DNA from 4 places in the Vibrio splendidus genome. Region 4 is predicted to be linked to each of the others. Evidence: predicted binding sites of a transcription regulator. Region 4 holds the regulator's gene; each other region holds the start of a gene.
What was found. The regulator CRP, encoded in region 4, controls carbon source genes, mostly activating them, when cyclic AMP is high. The targets are predictions, from matches to a motif close to TGTGANNNNNNTCACA.
Positions count from the first base shown of each region.

Region 1 (4,665 bases), 230 kb from region 4:
AGAGCCTAGAGCTTCTTCATTTCACTTTTCTACAGACAAAAAAATGCCCCGCATAAGCGAGGCATTTAAAGTTTAGATTAACAATTCCGTTGGTTTAAAACCAAGAGTGAATTATTGACCTTTAACTTCTTTAAGACCGTTGAAAGGTGCTTTAGAACCTAGAGCTTCTTCGATACGGATAAGTTGGTTGTACTTAGCAACACGGTCAGAACGGCTCATAGAACCAGTTTTGATTTGACCTGCAGCTGTACCTACCGCTAGATCAGCGATAGTTGCATCTTCAGTTTCGCCAGAACGGTGAGAGATTACTGCAGTGTAGCCAGCGTCTTTAGCCATCTTGATAGCAGCTAGAGTCTCTGTTAGAGAACCGATTTGGTTGAACTTGATAAGGATAGAGTTAGCTACGCCTTTCTCGATACCTTCAGCAAGAATCTTAGTGTTTGTAACGAAAAGATCGTCACCAACGATTTGAAGCTTGTCGCCTAGAAGTTCAGTTTGGTGCTTGAAGCCATCCCAATCTGACTCGTCAAGACCGTCTTCGATAGAAACGATTGGGAAGTTGTTAGCTAGTTCAGCTAGGTAGTGGTTGAACTCTTCAGAAGTGAAAGTTTTACCTTCGCCCTTCATGTTGTAGATGCCAGCTTCTTTGTCGAAGAACTCAGATGCTGCACAGTCCATAGCAAGAGTAACGTCTTTACCTAGTTCGTAACCAGCAGCTGCAACAGCTTCTGCGATAACTTCTAGAGCTTCAGCGTTAGATTTAAGGTTAGGAGCGAAACCACCTTCATCACCAACTGCAGTGCTGTAGCCTTTAGACTTAAGAACTTTAGCTAGGTTGTGGAATACTTCAGCGCCGATACGCAGACCTTCTTTAAGAGTTTTAGCGCCAACTGGTTGGATCATGAACTCTTGGATGTCAACGTTGTTATCAGCGTGCTCGCCACCGTTGATGATGTTCATCATAGGTAGAGGCATAGAGAACTGACCAGCAGTGCCGTTTAGCTCAGCAATGTGCTCGTATAGAGGCATGCCTTTAGCAGCAGCAGCCGCTTTTGCGTTAGCTAGAGAAACAGCAAGGATAGCGTTAGCGCCAAACTTAGACTTGTTCTCAGTACCGTCTAGATCAAGCATAACTTGGTCAACGTCAGCTTGTGCTTTAGCATCTTTACCAACTAGAGCGTCAGCGATTGGGCCGTTTACAGCTTCAATTGCTTTAAGAACACCTTTACCTAGGAAACGTGATTTGTCGCCGTCACGTAGCTCAAGAGCTTCGCGAGAACCAGTAGATGCGCCAGATGGAGCAGCAGCCATACCTACGAAACCGCCTTCTAGGTGTACTTCAGCTTCTACAGTTGGGTTACCACGTGAATCGATGATTTCACGACCTAGAACTTTAACGATCTTAGACATTGAATGTTTCCTTCTCGTTGAATATATAAATGTCAAATTTAAAGGTAGCAGCACAACTTACGCAGCTACCTGGATTCCTTTTTACTTTTCTAATTCGCCGCGCTGGAATTCACCAGCCGCTTTAACGAAACCTGCAAACAATGGGTGACCATCGCGAGGTGTTGAAGTGAACTCTGGGTGGAACTGAGCAGCAACGAACCATGGGTGGTTCGGGTTCTCAATAACTTCAACCAGTTTCTTGTCCGCAGATAGACCCGATACTTTTAGGCCCGCTTTTTCGATTTGTGGACGAAGATTGTTGTTCACTTCGTAACGGTGACGGTGACGTTCATGGATCGTCGCGCTACCGTATAATTCGTAAGCTTTCGTCCCTTTCGCTAGGTGACAAAGCTGTGAACCAAGACGCATTGTGCCGCCTAGGTCAGATTTTTCAGTACGCTCTTCAACTTTACCTTCGCCGTCAATCCACTCAGTGATTAGGCCAACAACAGGGTATTTAGTTTCTTTGCAGAATTCAGAAGAGTGTGCCCCTTCCATTTTCGCAACGTTACGAGCGTACTCAATAAGAGCAACTTGCATACCTAGACAGATACCTAAGTAAGGTACTTTGTTTTCACGAGCGTATTGTGCAGCAAGGATCTTACCTTCCACACCACGATCGCCAAAGCCACCAGGAACTAGGATTGCATCTAGGCCTTGTAGAACTTCAGTGCCTTTAGACTCAACATCTTGTGAATCTACATATTTAATTGTGACACTTAGGCGATTTTTCAAGCCTGCGTGTTTCAGCGCTTCATTTACTGATTTGTATGCGTCAGGCAGTTCAATGTACTTACCAACCATACCAATCGTCACTTCACCCGTTGGGTTAGCTTCTTCGTAAATTACTTGTTCCCACTCAGACAGATCAGCTTCTGGTGCATTGATACCGAAACGCGTACATACAAGATCATCAATGCCTTGAGCACGGATTAATTGTGGGATCTTGTAGATTGAATCTACGTCTTTCATAGAGATAACGGCTTTTTCTTGTACATTACAGAAAAGAGCAATTTTCTTACGTTCGTTTGCTGGGATAACACGATCTGAACGACAAACTAGGATGTCAGGTTGAATACCGATAGACAGTAGCTCTTTTACAGAGTGTTGCGTTGGCTTAGTTTTCACTTCACCCGCAGCTGCTAGGTATGGCACTAGAGTAAGGTGCATGAACATTGCGCGTTCACGGCCTAGTTCTACTGCTAGCTGACGAATCGCTTCCATGAATGGTAGAGATTCGATATCACCTACAGTACCACCAACTTCAACAAGCGCGATATCGTGGCCTTTAGCACCAGAGATTACGCGTTCTTTGATAGAGTTAGTAATGTGAGGAATAACCTGGATTGTTGCACCTAGGTAGTCACCACGACGTTCATTACGTAGAACGTCAGCATAAACACGACCTGCTGTGAAGTTGTTACGCTTAGTCATCTTGGTGCGAATGAATCGCTCATAGTGACCAAGGTCAAGGTCAGTTTCAGCGCCATCTTCCGTAACGAACACTTCACCGTGCTGAGTCGGGCTCATAGTGCCTGGATCAACGTTGATGTAAGGGTCAAGCTTCATCATAGTCACTTTAAGACCACGAGCTTCTAAAATAGCCGCAAGAGATGCTGCTGCAATACCTTTACCTAGAGAGGATACAACCCCGCCAGTAACAAAAATGTAATTTGTCGTCATGTTTAACCTGAAATTGGTTGAATGAGGGAAATGGATTACTTCTGGACGGGATGAAAATATACCAGAAGCCCCTTATCGCCACAACGTGAAATCTATCACACTGCAATTTTTTATTTTTTGCTTCAAATCAATTCATGATAAAAGCTTTGATGATCTTTTCTCCGCCACTTTGACTTCATCCCACATGGAATCAAGCTGTTGTAGAGAAAAGTCGGTCAAAATTTTATCTTGCTGACGAACTTTTTGTTCCACACCTTTAAAGCGGCGTGAAAATTTCAGATTGGCTTTATTGAGAGCCGTTTCTGGATTTTTACCCAAATGTCGCACTAAATTAACGGTAGCAAACAACAAGTCACCCAGTTCTTCTTCAACTAAATCTTCGTTTGGCGTTACTTGAAGTGCTTCTTCTAGCACCTCATCAACTTCCTCTAAAACCTTATCTGCAACCGGGCCGATAGAGTCCCAATCAAAGCCAAATTTCGCGACTTGCTTTTGAATCTTTGTAGCACGCGAAAGTGCAGGTAGAGAGTTTGGTATTGAGTCTAGAATACTTTCTTGAGTTTTGCCTGCCTGTGCTTTTTCTTTGGCTTTTTCAGCTTCCCAGTTGGCATTAATTTCTTCATCACTGGCAAACTCAGTATCAGAGAACACATGCGGATGGCGGCGCGTTAGCTTCTCATTGATACCGTCGACCACATCAGAGAACTCAAACAGGCCCTGCTCTTTCGCCAGTTGGCTGTAGAAGATCACCTGAAACAGCAGGTCGCCCAACTCTTCTTGTAGATTTGGCCAGTCTTTGTTGTGAATCGCGTCCACCACTTCATACGTCTCTTCGATAGTATGAGGCACAATTGTTTCAAAATTTTGTTTCAAATCCCAAGGACAGCCACCTTCAGGATCGCGCAGCTTAGCCATAATCTGTTCAAGTTGTTCAATCGGGTGATTCATCGTTTTCTTCCTATTCACTGTCTTTGATTTTAGATTTAAAACTTCACTAGAACTAAAAAAGGTGAGCAGCCAAAACCACTCACCTTTGTTGATACTGTCTAATTCTCTAAATTACGCATCTTTCACTAAGCAGTTGTTACTTTAACAAGGCAACAAGCTTTCGCGATTCCTGAGCATAGCTCGCCTATGTGATGGAACAAGAAAGCGCAGTTAACGCAGTAAAAGTGACTAATGCAACGTGAAAGTTAGCCGAGGCGTTTTACACTCATGACATCTTTGATTTGCTCTACTCGACTTGTCACACGACTCAATATTTCAATATTGGTCACTTCCAAATCAAAATCCATCACCGACAGTTGACGTTTATAGTCAATACGGCTCTTCATTGTCGTCACACTGACTTTTTCATTCAAGAACAGGGATGTTATGTCTTTCAACAAGCCTGTGCGCTCTAGGGCCTCTACACGCAGTGTTAAGATATACGAGCCGACAAAACCATCGCCCCACACAGTATCGATGATACGTTCGGGTGCATGTAGGTTAAGTTCACTTAACTGTTCGCAATCGCTACGGTGCACTGAAATA
Region 1 is NZ_AP025508.1:3,317,033-3,321,697, forward strand. Features, by position in the region: gene eno (phosphopyruvate hydratase) at 112-1,410, opposite strand; gene OCU90_RS14685 (CTP synthase) at 1,492-3,132, opposite strand; gene mazG (nucleoside triphosphate pyrophosphohydrolase) at 3,265-4,080, opposite strand; gene relA (GTP diphosphokinase) at 4,326-4,665, opposite strand, start outside.
Region 1: OCU90_RS14685 (CTP synthase) is a predicted target of CRP. The motif match lies at 3,217-3,232, and genes of this name have one in related genera.

Region 2 (4,665 bases), on a different replicon from region 4:
TCACCGATTAAATCGAATAGGCTCATGAAACAATCCATCCTAGAATCAGACCAACTACACCGAAGTCGAAGTCAGCAAACGTTGTTGCTTCAAGACCCAGGCCACCCAGTACAGGAAGTAGCAGCATCGGTAGGAAAGAGATACACAGACCTTGCGTGAATGAACCTAAGATTGCACCGCGTAAACCGCCTGTTGCGTTACCGTAAACGCCAGCTGCGCCACCAACGAAGAAGTGAGGTACCACGCCCGCTACAATGATTGTCCAACCAAGTGCACCTTGTACTGCCATTGCTAGTAGACCAGCAGCGAAAGAACAAAGGAAACCGATAAGTACCGCGTTTGGTGCTACAGGGAATACCATTGGGCAATCTAGAGCAGGTTTTGCTCCCGGAACTAGCTTGTCAGAAATACCTTTAAATGCAGGAACGATTTCAGCAATTAGCATCTTCACACCTTGCAATACGATGTAAACACCACCTGCAAAGATTAGAGATTGCATGAAGGTAAACACAACCCAGTTTTGACCGCTTGATACTGTTTCTACAAACTCGCCGCCCGCAATAATAGACGCAAGCATGAAGAAGATTGCCATTGTTGTTGCTACGGCTACTGGCGTATCACGCAGGAACATTAAGCTTTTAGGAACTTGGATGTCTTCTGTTGATTTTGATGTGTCACCGAATTTGCTACCAATGAAGCCAGACACAATGTAAGACAGTGTCGAGAAGTGACCGATAGCCAGTTGATCAGTACCCATTACTTTTTCAGTGTACCTTTGGCCTAGTGCTGGCATCACAACCATTAATGTACCCACAATGATAGAGCCGATTGCGACTAGAGCTGTGCCTTCAATGTTTGCTGTAGACAGAATTACTGCTACTAGCATAGACATGAACATTGTGTGGTGACCCGTTAAGAAAATATATTTTAAAGGAGTAATGCGAGCCAATAAAATATTCACAACGAATGCGAAGAACATAATTAGAGCCATTTCATAACCGAATGCTTCTTGTGCTAATGCAACAATTGCTTCGTTATTTGGAATAACACCACTTACGCCGAATGCTTCAGTAAATACAACTGAGAAGTTATTTAGTGCGCCAACAAGAGCGCCAGCACCAAAACCTAAAATTAGGAAACCCATTACGGTTTTAATTGTGCCTTTTAGAATAGTAGAAATATCAGCTTTTTGTGCAACAAGGCCAATGAAAGCAATTAAGCCTACCATGATTGCTGGCTCTTTTAATAAGCCGAGCATGAATTCGAAAAAGTTTTGCATAATTTTGACCTTACATGAAAGTTTTTAGTTGTTCTTCGATTGATGCTTTGTCAAAAATATTTTTAAGGCTGATGATGTTCTCTTTTCCACCGTCTTTCAGTTGGTTAGCAATGTCTATTGCCGCGACCCAAATATCCGCATTGCTTGATGCTGCAGAAGATAGATCTTCGTGATCAATTTCTGCTTCGAAACCGATTTTTTTAGCCACTTCTTTCACTGCCATTTCCATCATTAGTGAAGTACCAAGGCCGTTACCGCAAACTACAAGAATCTTTTTCATAATATTTGTCTCAATTGGATTTTAGGGGTTGAGAAACTGCGTTCTCTTATTGTGTGAGAGCATAATAATGGAAATGTTCAGATTTCAATAAGATCTCCATCACAAAGCTAAAATGAGATTGTGATGGAGATCTCGTTAATTTGTGTTAAAGATCCAGAGTGAGACTTTGATCAAATTTAACTTTTCACTCGAATATGCAACGTATCTAATTGAGAAAGGCAGGAGTAAATGTATTTATTTTTCGGAAGACAAATATTTAGAGGATTTGTGAAATAAAATAGATAACTAATCGTATCGACCGTAATCGGTAAGCATTTTCTTAAGCATACTATTGACGTCTTTGGTCTTTTTATTTCTTTTTGTTAATTGACTAAGAGAGGTTGGCTTTGGAGCCTCAGTTTTATCATTCTCAACATCTTCGACCTTATCTTTCATTTTTTGTACAGCGGGCAATAACATTCGAATTTCTTCGTTATTAGTATTGGTTAGTACCACAATATTTTCAGATTCAACTTGGGTAATGGTCAATATTCCATGTTTAACGGATTCAACCTTTTCACCAATCATAATTGATTCAGGTGCGACAGAGCGATCAGTTAACTGACCTGTACGTAATTTCGCCGCACTAATAGCGCGGATATTTCCGGTGTTTTCAAACGCGACAATAACAGTATAGGTATTATAATATTCAACTACTGTCACATAGCCATGTCTATTTGTTTTGAATTTAGCTCCATTGTTCATGTCGTGCGGAGCTTCCATTTTCTTCAAGTGTTTCCTCTCTTAGTCTCGATGGCTGTTATATCTAATCAGCTCTATTAGTATTTTATAGATAATTATTTGGTGAGATCATACAAAGTATATACGCATCTAAACTTAAGATGAATCTTGAAGTATCGGGAAATGAGGCAGAGCACAGAAAAGTAGTAAGAATCACACAGAATTAACCGAGTGATTACGCTCATACGTTTAAAGGCTTAACATTACAAATTCAACTTCATACAGGTTGTTTACAGTTTTTATGCACACAAATGACGATAAACACAGCGTTTTGTTTAATCCTTGACCGCGCGATCGTTTGCGTCAAAAAATGTGATGAAAGTCTCACTTAACTGTTTATACTTCTTTTCCGGTTTTAAGCCGGTGCTTAGCCAATACAAGCCGTCACATGGATATGTGAATGACCCCACGGACCGGACCAGCTACGTTCCACTGCTTGTATAAGGTGATTTTTACATGAACAACTCGTTGTTACAGTCGCTAACGTTGTTAGCTCCTTCATCGCGTAGCGTTTTGCTTGCGGTTCTTTGTCCTATTCCTTTGATGTCATTCGTTTGGCTCATGTTCACTCTTTAAGGATTACTAGGACACATTATGAATATTCTATTTGGTTTTGTCGGTGTTATTGCGCTGATTGCTTGCGCATGTCTGCTATCTGAGAGTCGCTCTTCTATTAATTGGAAAACGGTCTCTCGTGCACTATTACTTCAAATCGGCTTCGCTGCTTTGGTGTTGTATTTCCCTTGGGGACAACTGGCGTTAACAAGCCTAAGCAATGGCGTTTCGAGCTTGCTTGGTTTTGCAGACGTTGGTATCGCTTTCCTATTTGGTGATCTGGCTACTGAAGGTTTCATTTTCGCGATTCGCGTACTTCCAATCATTATCTTCTTCAGTGCTTTGATCTCTGCGCTCTATTATTTAGGCGTTATGCAGAAAGTGATTCAAGTTCTTGGTGGAGCGGTGCAAAAACTGCTGGGCACCAGTAAAGCTGAATCTCTAGTTGCAACGGGTAATATCTTCCTTTCTCAGGGTGAGTCTCCTCTTCTTATTCGTCCCTTTTTAAAGTCTATGACTCGTTCTGAACTGTTTGCTGTAATGGCGGGCGGCATGGCGTCAGTGGCCGGCAGTGTGCTGGGTGGCTATGCTGGATTAGGTGTTGAGCTTAAATACCTTATTGCAGCAAGCTTCATGGCGGCTCCGGGCAGCCTATTGATGGCGAAGATCATTGTTCCTGAGCGTAGTACTCCGAGTGACTACGACCACATTGAGCTAGATAAAGCTGACCAAAGCAACGTGATCGATGCATTAGCAAGTGGCGCAATGAACGGTATGAAGGTAGCGGTCGCTGTCGGCACTATGTTGGTTGCATTCGTGAGTGTGATTGCAATGGTCAACACAGGTTTAGAAAGTCTAGGCGAAATGTTCGGTTTTGCGGGCATTACCCTGCAAGCTATCTTCGGTTACCTATTCTCGCCTCTTGCATGGTTAATTGGTATCCCGAGTGATGAAGTATTAATGGCGGGTTCTTACATCGGTCAGAAGATCGTAATGAACGAGTTTGTTGCTTTCATCGACTTCGTTGAGAACAAAGCTCTGCTGTCTGAACATAGCCAAGTGATTGTGACTTTTGCTCTATGTGGTTTTGCCAACATTGGTTCTATCGCGATTCAATTAGGTTCGATTGGTGTTATGGCACCAGAGCGTCGTGCAGAAGTGGCAAACTTAGGTTTGAAAGCGGTAGCGGCTGGTACGTTAGCAAACCTAATGAGTGCATGTTTAGCGGGTATCTTCATCCTGCTTTAAGCTAGATTAAGTTAAAGTAGCTAGATTCAATACAAGCGCTTAAATTTAGTAAAAGCGGGTATCTTACTTACGGAGTTTACGTAAGAAGGGTATCCGCTTTTTTGTGCCTGCTGGTTAGGTTGATTCAGATTCAAACCACCATTTTCATTACTCTGTCGTGTATAAGGCTCACTCGGAAGAGTAATAGAGCAAGCCTGTTTTATCCGATATACTTGAATATCATCAGGTTGCGATTAATATCGTTCGGTTTCGACTAAGCACATCCGCTTTCGACTAAGAATAATGGCAACCAAGTCCAATAAATCAAAGGTCTCCCCATGAACATGCGCGTTCTCATCGGTCTTATCACTGCCTTTATCGGCTTGTTTGCGATGGTTTATCTTATTGCTGGTGGTACTCAGTTCCCTATCTCTCAGTGGCCGCAAGAGGCTTACCACGGTTTAGTCTTCAGCATCGTATGGGGCACTGGTGTAGCCGCATCGGTGGGGCATTTCTTCTCGGCATTGGTGTTTGTGACCATTGC
Region 2 is NZ_AP025509.1:33,376-38,040, forward strand. Features, by position in the region: gene OCU90_RS17600 (PTS sugar transporter subunit IIA) at 1-26, opposite strand, end outside; gene OCU90_RS17605 (PTS ascorbate transporter subunit IIC) at 23-1,279, opposite strand; gene OCU90_RS17610 (PTS sugar transporter subunit IIB) at 1,290-1,559, opposite strand; gene OCU90_RS17615 (hypothetical protein) at 1,845-2,321, opposite strand; gene OCU90_RS17620 (NupC/NupG family nucleoside CNT transporter) at 2,934-4,142, shown strand; gene OCU90_RS17625 (hypothetical protein) at 4,460-4,665, shown strand, end outside.
Region 2: OCU90_RS17620 (NupC/NupG family nucleoside CNT transporter) is a predicted target of CRP. The motif match lies at 2,651-2,666, and genes of this name have one in related genera.

Region 3 (4,665 bases), 610 kb from region 4:
CATGGCGCGCTTAATCATGGCAAAAGCTCCCATCGTAGGATGTTTATCGATCTGTGATGCTACAATAGGCAGGCCGCTATGGAAAGCCGTTAACGACTGATTCTCTACATTGCGCTTAATTGCAGGGAAAACAATCTCTTGTGCCTTTGTAATATCACCAGCAATGATAACTTTCTGAGGATTAAACAAGTTAATCGTCATTGCGATAGCTTTACCCAGTTGATTACCTACTCGAACCAAACTTTGCTTAGCCAGTTCGTCGCCATTGATAGCATGGTCACATACATCTTGAATGGTAATGTGCTCAATCTCTGTTAGCGAGGACTCATAACCTTGCTTAATTAGCTTTTGGACACGCTCAACAATGGCAGGGTTTGCCGCTACGGTTTCAAGACAACCGAAATTACCGCATTGGCATTGCTCGCCAAGTGGATCAATTTGGATATGACCAATTTCACCCACGTTGCGGTTATGACCAAGGAAAACCTGACCATTAACAATAATACCAGCACCAGTACCACGGTGAACGCTAACCAAAATAGAATCTTGGCTGTCTTTACTTGCACCGAAGTAGTGCTCAGCAAGCGCCATTCCTCGAACGTCATTACCAACAAAACAAGCAACATGGAATGTGTCGCGAATAATGTCGCTTAACGCAAGGTTATCGATGTCTGTATTTGGCATGTACTCAACGACACCTGTCGTTGGGTTAACCAAGCCTGGAAGAGTGACACCAATGGCAATCAGTTGGTCGATCTTTGGTTGGTGTTCAGCAATGAAAGCCTTCAAGTTATTGACCAAGCCTTGGGTGAGGTCTGATTGGTCTGAGTAATTCAGGTCTTGCTGTTGGAAAGCCAGCTCACGACCGCCAAGGTCATGCAGGCTTATTTGAATGTAGTCTCGACCCAAGCGCACAGCGACAGAGTGAAAAGGCTCTACTTCTGTGGTTAGGGAGATAGCGCGTCTACCGCCAGTAGACGCTTGCTGCGCAACCTCTTTAATTAGGCCGCGCTCTAAAAGTTGGCGGGTAATTTTTGTAACACTTGCCGGTGCGAGTTGACTTACATCAGCCACTTGTATACGACTGATAGGCCCTTGTTGGTCTATTAGTCGGTATACCGCCGCACTGTTTAGTTGTTTAACTAAGTCTACGTTACCTATTTGTCCGCCATTCATACTTAATTGTGCTCGTATTGTCCGTTAACAACAGTCGCTTTAACGTTAAAGTCTCGGTCAAATACAGCTAGGTTTGCAACCATGCCTTTTTTGATTCGACCTAGCTTGCTTTCTACACCGATAGCCGTAGCTGGGTATAGCGTAGCCATGCGAAGAGCTTCGTCTAAAGCGATACCGGCGTGCTCAACTGTATTCTGAACTGCTTCAATCATAGTCAGAGCTGAGCCGCCCAGTGTGCCGTTTTCATCAACACACTTACCATCACGGTAATATACTTTCTTACCGACAAAAATAAAGTATTCCATGTCAGCACCTGCAGGAGCTGTGGCATCCGTCACTAATACCAACTTTTCTCCCTTGATTTTATGCGCAATTCTGATGTTTGCGTAATCAACGTGGAAGCCATCGGCAATAATGCCAGCATAAACCTCAGGTGTATCGTAAATCGCGCCAACAACGCCAGGCTCACGACCAACCATAGGAGTCATTGCATTGAATAGATGAGTGGCAAAAGTGATACCTGATTCGAAACCTTGACGCGCTTCTGCGTACGTTGCATTCGTGTGACCAATCGAAACAACCACACCAGCTTTGCGCAGACGCTCAATGTGTTCTGGGTCGTTGAGTTCTGGAGCCAATGTTACTTTTGCAACAAGGTCATTGTTCTCACAGATAAGCTCAATCATTTCGCTGTCTGATTTACGAATGTGATCGACGCTGTGAATGCCTTTTTTCGCAACGTTTAAATACGGACCTTCAAGGTGTAGGCCAAGAGATTGGTTTTGGTATTGGTTGTGATATTCACGAGCTGCGGTAATAACCGCGTGCATGTCTTCGTCAGAAGAAGTGATTAGCGTTGGCAGGAAGCTAGTACAGCCAGATTTAAGGTTTGCTTTGTGCATGATCTGCATTGTGTCTGCAGTGATCTCATCGTTAAGCATTACACCGCCACAACCATTCAATTGTAGGTCAATGAAGCCTGGGCTTAGGTTTGCTCCGTTTAGGTCGCGAACTTCGATTCCTTCTGGTAATTCAGAGATAGGACAGACTTTTTTGATCAGTTCGTTTTCGATTACAACAGCATGATCGGTTAGAACATCACTACCAGTGTAAATTTTACAGTTACTTAGCGCGTACATAGTCAGCTAATCCTTATTTCGTGAGATCTTTAAAATTTGTTCGTTACCTAAATGTGGACTTAGTTTGCGAGCATCATTTACGTAACGATTTATCTTTTATGGGCAAACGGCTTCAAAATGGGAAGCGATTTAAGTTGTTGAAAAATAAATGAACAATTGATTATTAATATACATTTAGGTTCACTTTTAATGATTATTTATTGGACAGCGTAAACCCAGGGATACCATCATTTTACCTAATGGTTAGGTTTAGATTTTATCTATAAACGTTCATTTTTTTGAATGATAAAATAAGTTTTATGATCTCGCTAGCAAAAACCTCTGGATTTGGTAAAAACTGGTGATTACGATCACAAATGGTAAGGTTTTAATTTGCGGAGCAAAATTAATTGAATACACTGAATAGGACTAAATTGAGCGACTAAAATAAGTTTCTCAAACGAATTCTAAAAAATCCTATAGGGGGAAACAACTGGTGAATATTCTAGGATATGCACAGAAGCTTGGTAAGGCGTTAATGCTACCAATCGCAACGCTTCCGATTGCGGCGCTTCTTTTACGTTTAGGTCAAGGCGATCTACTTGATATTCCATTCATGGCAGAAGCTGGTGGTGCTATCTTCGGTAACCTACCATTGCTATTTGGTCTAGGTATCGCGATTGGTCTTTCTAAAGACGGTAACGGCGCAGCGGGTCTTGCTGGTGCAGTTGCTTACTTCGTACTAACAGCAACAGCAACGACAATTAACGCAGACGTTAACATGTCATTCTTCGGCGGTATCTTCGCAGGTATCATCGCAGGTCACTCTTACAACGCTTTCCATGCAACACGCCTTCCTGAGTGGCTGGCTTTCTTCGCGGGTAAACGTTTAGTACCTATCATGGCCGGTCTATTTGCACTTGTTGCAGGTGCTGTGTCTGGTGTGGTTTGGCCTGGTATTCAATCTGGTCTAGATGCACTAGCTCACGCGGTATCAACGTCTGGTGCTGTTGGCCAATTCGTTTACGGTACTCTTAACCGTGCACTAATCCCTGTAGGTCTACACCACGTATTGAACTCATACTTCTGGTTCGGTATGGGTACATGTCAAGAAATCGTTGTTGCTGGTCAAGGCGCATTCGCTAACATCACTCAACTTTGTGTTGACCCTGCACTGGCTAAAACTCTAGTTGTTGGTCAAGAGCACACATTCACATTCGCTAACTCAGTAACTCCAGAGATTACTACTGTTGTTAAAGAAGTGACTGAAACAGTTAAATCTGGCGACCTACACCGTTTCTTCGGTGGCGATAAAGGCGCTGGCGTATTCATGAACGGTTTCTTCCCAGTAATGATGTTCGGTCTACCAGGTGCTGCACTTGCAATGTACCTCGCTGCTCCTGCTGAAAAACGTAGCCAAGTTGGTGGCGCATTGTTCTCAGTTGCATTCTGTTCATTCCTAACAGGTATCACAGAGCCGCTAGAATTCATGTTCGTATTCCTAGCTCCTGCTCTATACGCAATGCACGCGGTATTTACAGGTCTGTCTCTAGTAGTGGCAAATATGTTTGGTACTCTGCACGGTTTCGGTTTCTCTGCTGGTCTAATCGACTTCGTACTGAACTGGGGTCTAGCAACTAAACCATTCACTCTACTATTGATTGGCTTAGCATTCGGTGCTCTATACTTCTTCACTTTCTCTTTCGCAATCCGCGCTTTCAACTTGAAATCGCCAGGTCGTGAAGATGATGACGAAGCTGCAGCAGCTCCTGCTGGTGACGCGCCAAAAGGTGACGTTGCTCGTCAATACCTGAAAGCTCTAGGTGGTCACGAAAACCTGACTTCAATCGATGCTTGTATCACTCGTCTACGTCTAACTCTTAAAGACCGCTCTATCGCTGATGAAGTTGTTCTTAAGAAACTTGGCGCTAAAGGTGTGGTTAAACTAGGTGAGAACAACCTACAGGTTATCCTAGGCCCACTAGCTGAAATCGTCGCTGGCGAAATGAAAGCTATCGGTGCAGGTGAAGACCTATCTGATGTAAAACTTCCATAGTAAAGGAAGTACTTATTAAGACGTAACAACGGCTCTTAAGTAAGTTTCAAATTGAAAGCCTCCCACACGGGAGGCTTTTTTGTACTTGTCATTTACAGCCAGTGAGCAAGGTTCGTTCTATTCTTCATCGAATAGCGGAAATAATCACAATTAACTGATGGTTCTTATTGTGCAAAGGCGAAGAATTGTGGATGATTAGCAACAATGATCTTTCTATCTTTGACTGGCAGCAAAAGCGGCCTTTGTCTCGGATATGAAAGATAACTTTCTCTGACAATACTAAATACATAGAGGTGCTATAGATGAGTGAAGCTG
Region 3 is NZ_AP025508.1:2,929,805-2,934,469, reverse strand. Features, by position in the region: gene nagC (DNA-binding transcriptional regulator NagC) at 1-1,176, opposite strand, end outside; gene nagA (N-acetylglucosamine-6-phosphate deacetylase) at 1,179-2,315, opposite strand; gene nagE (N-acetylglucosamine-specific PTS transporter subunit IIBC) at 2,833-4,350, shown strand; gene glnS (glutamine--tRNA ligase) at 4,653-4,665, shown strand, end outside.
Region 3: nagE (N-acetylglucosamine-specific PTS transporter subunit IIBC) is a predicted target of CRP. The motif match lies at 2,655-2,670, and genes of this name have one in related genera.

Region 4 (4,665 bases):
CGGACTGATGAATGCCTTTGCTAAAGATGGCTGGCTATCAGTGATGATGCACTTTAGAGGTTGCAGCGGAAAACCAAATCGCTTGGCTCGCGCTTATCATTCTGGTGAAGTCGAAGATGCGCGCTTTTTCCTAAGACATCTACACGCCCAGTTTCCCAATAACCCTAAGGTAGCGGTTGGTATCTCTTTGGGCGGTAACATGCTGGCGAACTATTTGGCTGAGTACGCGGACGACCCATTGCTGTCGGCGGCGACGATTGTCTCTGCACCTTTTGATCTGGCTTGTTGCTCTAGTCGTATTGAGCGAGGTTTCTCTAAACTCTATAAAAAGTACCTGCTCAACTCTCTCAAATCGAATGCCTTGAAAAAGATTAAGCTGTTGCAAGAAAAGCTCGGTATCACCGCCGAAACCATTAAGAAGATAGACAAGCTGTATGAGTTTGATGAACGGATTACTGCGCCTCTGCACGGGTTCAAGAATGCTCAGGACTACTATGCTCAGTGCTCAGCACTTCCTAAACTTAATAAGATTAAACTACCGACTCAGATCATCCATGCCAAAGACGATCCGTTTATGACAGACGACGTAATTCCAAAGTTCGTGTTACCTGACAACATCGACTATCGCCTGTTTCAAAAAGGCGGCCATGTGGGGTTCATTACCGGTAGCACGCTCAAACCAAGGTTTTGGTTAGAAGAAGCATTACCTGCTTACTATGAAAGTATCCAAGATTCGGCATAATGGCCGAGCCTTTTTTAAGGACTGAGTAGTAGACGTCACTAAACACAGTAATCAACACATCAATAAACCTATTTATGAACATAAAAGAGAGAAGTATTTATGATCATCCCATGGCAAGACATTGCGCCAGAAACACTGGAAAACCTCATTAAAGAATTCGTGCTGCGTGAAGGCACAGACTACGGCGACGTAGAGGTTTCACTGCAAAACAAGATTGATCAAGTGAAACATCAATTAGCCTCAAAGGAAGTCAGCATCGTGTTTTCTGAGCTGCATGAAACCGTTGATATTCAAGTCACAAAACGCTTCTAGGCTGCGCTCATAAAGGAGCCGTGTTATAGTGGTAAACGATTGCTAACAAGTAAGTTACTCAAAAGACAAGGGTTGTCATGTCCGCTAAACATCCAATTATTGCGGTGACGGGTTCATCAGGAGCCGGCACCACCACTACCTCAGAAGCCTTCCGAAAAATGTTCAATATGATGGACGTGAAGGCCGCTTGGGTTGAAGGGGATAGTTTCCATCGCTTCACTCGACCAGAGATGGATGTCGAGATCCGTAAGGCTCGCGAGCAAGGTAAGCACATCAGCTACTTTGGTCCACAAGCCAATGATTTTGGCGCATTAGAAGAGTTCTTCCGTCAATACGGTAATGAAGGCACGGGTAAAGTCCGTAGTTACCTACATACCTTCGATGAAGCCGTGCCTTACAATCAAATGCCGGGCACCTTTACGCCATGGCAAGAGATCCCAGAAAATTCCGATGTGATGTTCTACGAAGGTCTTCATGGTGGCGTGGTAGATGGCGACATCAATGTCTCACAGCACGTCGACTTGCTGATCGGCATGGTGCCAATCGTCAACCTTGAGTGGATCCAAAAATTCGTTCGTGACACACGCGATCGTGGGCACTCACGCGAAGCAGTAATGGATTCTATTGTTCGCTCAATGGATGATTATCTTAACTACATTACCCCGCAGTTTTCGCGCACTCATATCAACTTTCAGCGTGTCCCAACCGTAGATACATCGAATCCACTGAACGCTAAAGGGATTCCAAGTTTAGACGAAAGCTTCGTGGTTATACGTTTGCGTGGCATCAAAAACGTAGATTTCCCCTACCTTCTGGCTATGATAGATGGCTCATTTATGTCACGCCACAACACGCTTGTAGTGCCAGGCGGCAAGATGAGTTTTGCTATGGAGCTCATTGTACGGCCCATCCTACAACAGCTCATCGAAACCGGAAAAATAGGTTAACAATACGCCATTCTGGTTGATTACTTTTCATACCGTGATCATGTGCACAATTTTGCGTAAAAAATCGTAGCTTGGTCACGATTAAAATCAAGAAATAGTACCTGAAAAAGGATACTATTCTTAAACGAAACACAAGATAGCTTGCAGCGCTCAACGAGTGCTCTTATCCTACAAGTCAATCCAGGCTTAGCTAAAATACGGAAAGCGGCAAGCATACCCTGCAGAGGAAGTAAGATATTATGGTTCTAGGTAAACCCCAAACCGATCCAACATTAGAGTGGTTCCTTTCACACTGTCATATTCATAAGTACCCTTCAAAAAGTACTTTGATTCATGCTGGTGAAAAGGCAGAAACCTTGTACTACATCGTTAAAGGTTCTGTGGCAGTTCTTATCAAAGACGAAGAAGGTAAGGAAATGATTCTTTCTTACCTAAACCAAGGTGACTTCATTGGTGAACTTGGCCTCTTCGAAGAAGACCAAGAGCGTACTGCATGGGTTCGTGCAAAATCTCCTTGTGAAGTAGCTGAAATTTCTTTCAAGAAATTCCGTCAACTTATCCAAGTGAACCCAGATATCCTAATGCGCCTTTCAGCGCAAATGGCAAATCGTCTACAAGTAACTAGCCAAAAGGTTGGTGACTTAGCGTTCCTTGACGTAACAGGTCGTATCGCTCAAACGCTACTTAACCTAGCGAAACAGCCAGATGCAATGACTCACCCTGACGGCATGCAAATCAAGATCACTCGTCAAGAGATTGGCCAGATCGTTGGTTGTTCTCGTGAGACAGTAGGTCGTATCTTGAAGATGCTAGAAGAGCAGAACCTAATTTCTGCACACGGTAAAACTATCGTGGTATACGGCACTCGTTAATCTCGATTAACTGAGCCAAAAATTTGAAAGCCACCAAATGCAAATTTGGTGGCTTTTTTGTTTTCTAAAGATCTAGAGAGCAGATGCGAGATACGAGAAGAACTCACTGAATCCTATTTGTAAACTTCCTCGAAGCGAAGCGTACTCGCATCTTTAGGGTAAAGCCCGTGCTCATATCTTTCTTTAACCGTTGGTGCTCTCAAAGATCTTGTCAGCCGATGCTGCAACAAATCCTGTATAAAGCTCACCATTCGCCATCGCATAACGCTTAGCGAACTCGTAGAAGCCACCAGGAATCACCTCGTTGCCTTCAACAAATGAAACTGGGACTTTGTCTGCCATTGTAGATGATTGCTCTAATAAGACCTCTGGAGAGCCTTTAACCTGACCGCCAGATGCATTGATAGTGAAACCTGAATCACTCAAATAGTCATTCACAGTCTGTACTTCATCGAACTCATTAAGCTGGTTCACACTCACCGTAAAGTGGTTTGCACCGTAACCATGAGCCGCTAGCCAAGACGCGTATTCACTCTCTTTTGCTAGAACTTGGAAATCCGCGAAGCTCAGATCCCAAAGGCGACCACCAAACAAGAACTCATGACCTTGAAGTTTACTTGCGTCTACTTGCTCAACCAACTTCGCAACGATCTGTTGTAAGTCACTTGAACACTCTTCTACCTTCAACTCACTAATGAACACCTTCGGTTGGTTTGGGTCTGGGTGCTCGTAGTGCTTAGCCACTAACTTCTTGCTCTCAAACAAGTAGTCGCCACAAGCCTTGTAGCCTAATTCAAGGAAAGGCTTAGCCAGTGTTTCAATGCCCAGTGGTGCAACATTGAAAGTTCGCAGTGCAATATGATCATTAATCAGGGCTTCGTCTTCTTTCAGCAGATGATGAACTTTCTCAGCCGATGGGCAAAGCCTGTGAATGTAATCGTCCCATAGTGATTTAAAGAGTAGATCGGGCGTCATGGTGACTCCTTGTCAGAGGTTCTAGCAAGCTAGTAATTTGGATTAGAGAGGGAGAGGCTGGACACAGAGTCAGCAGCCATCAGCCTGTGACATACTTGTTCTATTATTATCGACCGCCCAATCTAGGTGTCGGACGTGATGGAAAAGGGAAGCGATAACACCACTTCCCTATTTCAAGCTTAACGCATGAGCCAAAGACTCATTAGCCTAAATTAAAGCTCAATACCCGGGCTAAACGTAGCTGGCAGTTGAGTCTCACCACCTTCCATTGAAGCCATAGGGTAAGCACAGTAGTCAGCTGCATAGTACGCACTTGGACGTAGGTTACCTGAAGCACCAGGACCACCAAATGGTGCATCACCACTTGCGCCTGTTAGCTGGCGGTTACGGTTAACAATGCCCGCTCGGATATGGTCAACGAAGTATTCCCACTCTGAATCGTCTGTTGAAACTAAGCCTGCAGACAAACCAAAACGTGTGTCATTAGCCAGTTCAACCGCTTGCTCTAGTGACTGATAACGAACCACTTGCAGTAATGGACCGAAATACTCTTCATCTGGCAGTTCAGCAATGTTGGTTGCATCGATAATACCCGGAGAAACAAACGCCGCTTGACCCGCTTTTGCTTCGACTAGGCTGACACCGCCTAACGATTGCAGATTCGCTTGCGCGTCCAGAATAAACTTAGCCGCAGCTTCAGAGATCTGTGGTCCCATGAAGGGTGCTGGCTCAGCGAATGGCTGATCGACACGAATCTTCAAGGTCGCAGCAACGAGCTTATCCAGCAGTTGATCGCCCTTCTCTCCAACAGGCACAT
Region 4 is NZ_AP025508.1:3,542,806-3,547,470, forward strand. Features, by position in the region: gene OCU90_RS15945 (hydrolase) at 1-742, shown strand, start outside; gene OCU90_RS15950 (YheU family protein) at 842-1,054, shown strand; gene OCU90_RS15955 (phosphoribulokinase) at 1,132-2,001, shown strand; gene crp (cAMP-activated global transcriptional regulator CRP) at 2,241-2,873, shown strand; gene OCU90_RS15965 (DUF1338 domain-containing protein) at 3,057-3,848, opposite strand; gene astD (succinylglutamate-semialdehyde dehydrogenase) at 4,061-4,665, opposite strand, start outside.